One region of the Pseudocolwellia antarctica genome, then DNA from elsewhere that is predicted to be linked to it. Evidence: riboswitches for the same ligand, from Rfam matches in the RefSeq annotation. Region 1 holds a riboswitch; the other holds the start of a gene.
What was found. A riboswitch is a leader RNA that binds a small molecule or an ion and turns the genes downstream of it on or off. The one in region 1 is predicted to bind cobalamin.

Region 1 (3,424 bases):
CCACCACAAATACCCATTACTTTGCCGCCATAACGAAGATGTTGGTTTATCTCTTGTTGCCAGCCCTGCTCTTTTAAAAATTTAAGATCGGAGGTTACGTTTTTACTACCCGGAATAATAATTAAGTCTGCACCTTGAAGTGACTGACCTATTTTGATGTATTGCAGATCAATATTAGGTTGTAAGCGTAAAGGGTCAAAGTCAGTGTGGTTACTCATATGTGGCAATAGAGGAACGAGGATCTTCACCTTGGCTTGACTCACTTTATTGTCTAAAGCCACAGCATCTTCTGCGTCTAAAGCTAAATCGTGTAGATAAGGTAAAACACCTAAAACAGGTTTTCCTGTGCGTTCTTCTAGCCAAGTTAAGCCTGATTCAAGCAGTTTAATATCACCTCTAAAACGGTTGATGATAAAACCTTTAACGCGCGCTTGTTCCGACTCAGATAACAACGCTAAGGTTCCTACTAAATGCGCAAAAACACCGCCTTTATCAATATCAGCGACAATGAGTACAGGGCAATCTACCGCTTCGGCATACCCCATATTCGCTAAGTCATGGGCGCGTAAGTTAATTTCAGCTGGACTGCCTGCGCCTTCAACCACAAGGATCTCAAATTCATTGGCAAGGCGTTGATGAGACTCAAGCACTGCTTGCATCGCAACTTTTTTATAGTCGTGATATTTATCTGCTTCCATATTTGAAATCGCTTTACCATGCACAATAACTTGTGCGCCAGTATCACTATTAGGCTTTAATAAAATAGGATTAAAATCGATGCGTGCTTCTACTTTTGCCGCGATGGCTTGCAGAGCTTGTGCTCGACCAATTTCGCCACCGTCTTTAGTTACTGCGCTATTAAGCGCCATATTTTGCGGCTTAAATGGCGCAACTTTATGACCTTGATTAACCAAAGCTCTGCACAAACCCGCTACTAGCGTACTTTTACCAGCATCAGACGTTGTGCCTTGTATCATGATGGTTTTCATTAAATTTCACCTCGTGAAGGTTCTGTTTGCACAGAAGTAACAGATTTTAATGAAAGGGGTAAGCCTGCCATAACAAAATCAACTTTATCAGCCACTTCAGCTACAGCTTGATGTAACCAGCCTGATTGATCAACAAACTCACGCGATAAATTGCCCATAGGCACTATGCCGTGCCCTACTTCGTTACTGACTAAAATAATATGGATATTTGGGTGTTTTTGGCTATTGATAAGAGACGTTAAAAGTTGCTGTTTTTCTTGCTCGAAATAAGCTAAATCATGTTGGCACAAACAGTTAGTCAGCCATAACGTGAGGCAATCAATAAGAATGCAATGCCCAATATTTTGTGTGTTATCAGAAGAAGTATTTATAGCCTGATCAACAAGTGAATCTATGGTTTCAGCTAATAAAAGTGGCGACTCTAGCGTTTGCCATTGCTGCGGACGATCTTGTTGATGCAGTGCAATACGCGTTTGCATTTCTTTATCAAGAGCTTGAGCTGTAGCAATATAGGTAACAGGTAGGTTTGATTTTTTAGCACACTGTTCTGCAAGCGAGCTTTTGCCCGATCGTGCTCCGCCTAAAATTAAATGTACTTGTCCCATAATGAGTCCGCTTATATTAGTTAGCTGTGCTGTTAGTTAGGTATTAGTTAGGTATTAGTTAGCTTAAGTATGACTTAGCACTAGCATTATTTAGTTAGTGTAAGGACAGAGAGGCAATAGAACATTTCATCGATTAGAAAAACAGATGAATTAACATGTTCGAGTAGACCCGCTCGACCTAATAGCAAAATTAATCCATCGGATTTGAATCCAATATGAATCACTTGCTATTAATTTCATACATTTTCACCTGATATCCTGACTTACAGCATCTCAACATACACCTTCCCAAGTTAAACTCAGTGGTTTGTAAGTATGTCGCTCTGTTTACAGTTGCGGGTACAGTTGTGGATTTTCACCACATTCCCAGTTTTATTCCTCATTTTCATCTTATCGTTAATATGATTTTTTAACGTTTAAGCTGAACGAAATAAATATGAAAATATATGACTTATTTGGGGCGAGATTATCAACTGCTAGCAAAAAATAGCAAGGTTTATTTTGTACTAAGCCATTAAGATTGAGCATAAGCGAAGGGATGTTGTCTTAAGAGGATCTCTCTTAAATTAATCGAATAAATAACAACGCATAAAAAACGCTCAAACATCTAACCGATGCTGAGCGCTTTATTGTTATTTTCTACAATGATTAACTGAAAGTTAAAACATTTAAGTGAAGTAAAAAACCCCGCAGCAAGCTGTCTCGCTTAGGCTCGTCTTTCACTACGTGAAAGCGGGGTATTAATTAACCCTCTATCACCATAGTTGGAATTGATCATCTGTTATTGATTCTCGCTTAAGTTTTTTATAAGAATCATCTCCTTGATTCTTCACATAATCTTTTATTATTGACTCATTTCCATGCTTACCTACGCTGGTAATAAAGTATCCATCTGACCAAAACTCCCCTCCCCATAATTCCTTTTTAACAAATGGGCATTTCTTAAAAATCTCTCTTGCCGTAATACTTTTAACTATTTGCGCTATTTTTTTAGGGCTATACATCGGGACTGATTGAATCAAAAAATGAACATGATTTTTATCTGTTCCTATTTCTATGAACGCAATTTCATACCTTTTAGATATTTCTTCACAAACACCTTTCAGTACCTGATCAACTTCATCAGTAAATATCGCTTTGCGATATTTAGCTGGACAAACAAGATGATACATTAGAACTGAAACATTATGACTTTTATGGAGAAATATACTCATCCTAATACTTTAGCGCTTATCCCAAATCGCAGCAAGCTGCGGGGAATTAAACCCCAAAGAGATTAAAATCTGAAGTTTAAACGTGCGTAATAACTCATACCGTCAAAACCGTATGGTAAAGCTCTAACTGGATATTTAAATGCACCATTGGTTATAAAATCAAGCGCTTCGTCTTGACCTAATTCATCAGGCGTTTTATCAAAAAGGTTATTAATACCTGCAGAAATCGTAAAGGTTTCATTAATTTGATAATCAAGGTTCACATCAATTAACACAGCTGATTCAACTGTACTTGTTGGTTTAAACTCACCTGTCGGCGATAAAAAGCCAGGTAAGCCAATGTGATCGTTACCGAAGTAAGTGATTTCAGTTTCGCCAAAGTAGTTAGCTCTGATCACAGCAGACCATGCATCTTGTGCGTAATCGAATGTTAAGGTTGCACGTTCTTTTGGCTGCCCGTCAGTTAAAAAGCTACGTTGTAAATCATCTAACGCTACTGACTCTGGAACGCCTTCTGTCGTATTAACGCTGTCAATTTCTGTTTCGTTAATGTTACCCGCGAAAGTAATACCGAAATCACCAGAATACAATTCAGTATTGTAAGCAATAATGATAT
Region 2 (3,424 bases), 1.5 Mb from region 1:
CAATAGATCGATAAGATATTTTAACGATATCTAATCCTGCGTTGGCTCCTTTATCAGCGTCTTTTGCTGCATCGACCGCACTTTTAGTATTCATAGCCACTTCTTTTACGGTGACTGATAATTCTTCAATTGATGTTGCGACTAAAGCAATTTCTGCTTGTTGCTCTTCAATATTTTTAAAGCTGTATTCACATGTTTGTGCAGTTTCTTCAGCCTCTGATGCTAAAGAAATACTTGAGCCAGAAATCTCAGATAAGGTATTTGAAAACTTTTCTAGAGTTAAATTCAACACATTAGAAATAGTGCCTAATTCACTTTTATCGTTATATTGAGCTCTAACGGTTAAATCGTTTTCTTCTCTTACTTTGCCTAACACGCTAAGTAAATCTTTAATGCGATTATTCAAATCATTGATAACAGCTAAACTAATCAAAATAACCAACAAGCTTATAATGAGAACACTCACAATAGATAAAATTAACGACTGATTCGCATCACTTCTAATTTCATGTGTTAACGCTATTAAAGATGTACCTAATGTATTTTCAACTTCTTTTAGTTGTTTGATTCTGCCTGTTGCTTGCTCAAACCAATAACTTTCATCAATACCAAACTCACCCTCTGCCGACTTTTTAATAACAACTTGCCTAAGTCGTTCAACTTCAATAGCTGCGGGCTTTTGCATTGCTTGCGAATAAAACTGAGTATTTTCAGTTGTTGATAAATCTTTAAAGTTTTGGAAGTAAGTATTTTGTTCTGAGATAAGATTAATGGTACGAACCAATAATGGAGAAGATATGCTATCGATAGAAAACACATTACTTAAAACCGCTCGCTCGATTCCAGCTCTTTCTTTACCTTGTAAGAAGTTATAATAGGCGATCATTTCTTTGGTTATGTTAGCTTCGGTACTCAACAAACTAATAACTTTAGACACGCTTAATAGCTTTGCATTAAGGCTTGTGTAATATGAAAGTGCTGCGTTTAATGACACTGTTTTAGCATCAATACTTCTTCTAATAGTACTTAACTGGTTTAATTGCTTATTTATACTGTTATGTAGTTCAACGATAACTTTTGTAGTTTCATCGTTTTTTTGCCAAAAGCTTTGCTGCTTATCTTGTTCACTATTGGTCAGCTTTCTTTGTGCTGCCAACTGAGTTTTAAATGACTTGCCATTAGAACCAATAAAGCCCGCAGTTAATCCTCGTTCTTTTTGTAATTCATGTACTAGGCTACTATAAACTACCGACAGTTCAGTAAGTTGTGTCAGTTTTTCCATCTCATTTTTAAGCGTAAAATAATTATTAACAGAAACAACACTCATCCATAAAAAACTGATTAACGGAAGTAATAATAAAAAACATATTTTTCTTTTAAATGAAAGATTTGTAAACATAATGTAAATATCAATCCTAGATAATTTAAGCTATCTAATAGAATAGCTTTAAATTCAAATAAAGCAACAAATAGGCGTTATCCGCTGATGGAATAACCATTTATATCAAAAACTTACAAAACCTTCGTTAAAAGCTTTATCCTTTATTTAATTAGCCAGTATTTATGGTAATATTTACCTACTTTTAAGGTGTTTTATTTGTGAATTAAGAACAATATTAATTTACGATAAACTTAAAGGGGAATATGGTGCAACATATACTTAAATATGCTTAATTCCATAACTGTTCCCGCAACTGTAATGAGAGCTTGATACGTTTTTTAGCAAGCCCTTAAGTCAGAACACCTGCCTTAATAGTTTTAGTAACCGTGCGGGTAACACGAAAATCTAGAACATCACTTCTGTTATAGTCGATGCTCTTTTATTTCATCCCCTCTATGTTTCTAATAATGTATTTCTTCAGCCAAAATTCTTTATAAAATTAGGCTTTCTGTAATCTTGTGGTTTTTTAAATTAGACGTTTATGTCCTCTTTTGTTTTACAAGCGAATAGCCTGACTTGGTCTGTGAATAAAAAACACATTCTTAATGATATTGATCTCAATATAAAAGTAGGCGAAACGGTTGCGATAGTTGGTCCTAATGGCGCAGGAAAAACGTCTCTACTTAAATGTCTTTATGGCGAATGTTCTAATTATTCAGGTAATATTTATTTAAACGGTAAATCACTTAACCTTTTAAATTTAAAAGATATTGCTAAAAAAATAGCGGTTGTTAGTCAGCATTCTGAATCTGCATTCAATTTAACTGTTCTCGATATTGTATCGATGGGATTAATTCCCCATAAAGGCTTATTTGATATTAATACCAGTGCCGACCGACATAGTATTGAGCAAGCTTTAGTAAAAGTAGATTTAATAAGTAAACAACATCAGTTATTTAATACCTTATCTGGTGGCGAGCAACAACGAGTATTAATTGCCCGAGCGATTGTGCAAGCGCCAGATATTCTGATTATGGATGAGCCAACAAATCATCTCGATATGTATTATCAACATCAAATATTAATGTTAGCTAAAACGTTAAATATTACTTTATTGATCACTATTCACGATCTTAATTTGGCTGCCCAGTATTGTGATCGAATTGTTATGTTAAATAATGGAGAATTAGTGGCCGACGATACACCTGAAGCAGTATTTACTGCCGAAAAGCTTACCGAAGTATTCAAACTTGAATGTGCTATTGATAAAAATCCTTTCACACAAAGTACTCGAATTACATTTTCAGGCATTAATAATAGTGCGAATGATGAATCAGCTTGGTTACATTCATGAAAAAACTCTCCTTTAAAACCTCTTTATTACTTATTTCTGGCTTAGTTGTTTTTTCACTTATCGCTTCAATGGGATTCGGTGTTGTTGAGTTAGGTCATAAAGCGGTATGGCAATGTATTACCCAAAGTTGTGAAAAAAGTATTTATGACACGATCTTGTGGGAGATACGTTTTCCAAGAGTATTACTCGGCTTTATTGCAGGTTTTGGTTTAGCTATTGCTGGCGCGCTTATGCAAAATGTAACTCGAAACCCGCTGGCAGATCCTTACCTCTTCGGCATTGTTTCGGGTGCAGGCTTAGGAGCAACACTGACTCAATTTCTCCCCACAACGGTGCAACTGATCACTTTACCTATAGCTTCCTTTTTAGGTTCACTTTTAGCTGTAGGAATTATTCTCATTGTGCTCTACCAGAATAATTGGCGACGTATCGAGCATTTATTATTGGCTGGTGTAGCTGTATCCTTCTTATTAAGCTCTTTAACATCTTTTATTCTTTATAGTGGAGAAGCTTTTTCAACAAATCGTGTGATTTTTTGGTTAATGGGAAGCTTAGCCAGAGCAGATAGTACGGCGCTTCTATGGATTTCCCCCGTCATTATTATTGCCACAATTATTGCCATATTATTAGGTCGACAGCTTGATGCTTTATTACTCAGTGATGACAGTGCTCGGACCCTTGGCATAAAA

Region 2: it holds a riboswitch for cobalamin, as region 1 does, so the genes downstream of both, ACPUVN_RS13125 (ABC transporter ATP-binding protein) here and cobU (bifunctional adenosylcobinamide kinase/adenosylcobinamide-phosphate guanylyltransferase) in region 1, are expected to answer to the same signal.

The regions. Positions count from the first base shown of each region.
Region 1 covers NZ_CP187926.1:4,494,882-4,498,305, reverse strand. The annotation lists gene ACPUVN_RS19500 (cobyric acid synthase) at 1-989, opposite strand, end outside; gene cobU (bifunctional adenosylcobinamide kinase/adenosylcobinamide-phosphate guanylyltransferase) at 989-1,594, opposite strand; cobalamin riboswitch at 1,828-2,007, opposite strand; gene tnpA (IS200/IS605 family transposase) at 2,350-2,808, opposite strand; gene ACPUVN_RS19485 (TonB-dependent receptor plug domain-containing protein) at 2,871-3,424, opposite strand, start outside.
Region 2 covers NZ_CP187926.1:3,038,194-3,041,617, forward strand. The annotation lists gene ACPUVN_RS13120 (methyl-accepting chemotaxis protein) at 1-1,399, opposite strand, end outside; cobalamin riboswitch at 1,570-1,766, shown strand; gene ACPUVN_RS13125 (ABC transporter ATP-binding protein) at 1,923-2,735, shown strand; gene ACPUVN_RS13130 (FecCD family ABC transporter permease) at 2,732-3,424, shown strand, end outside.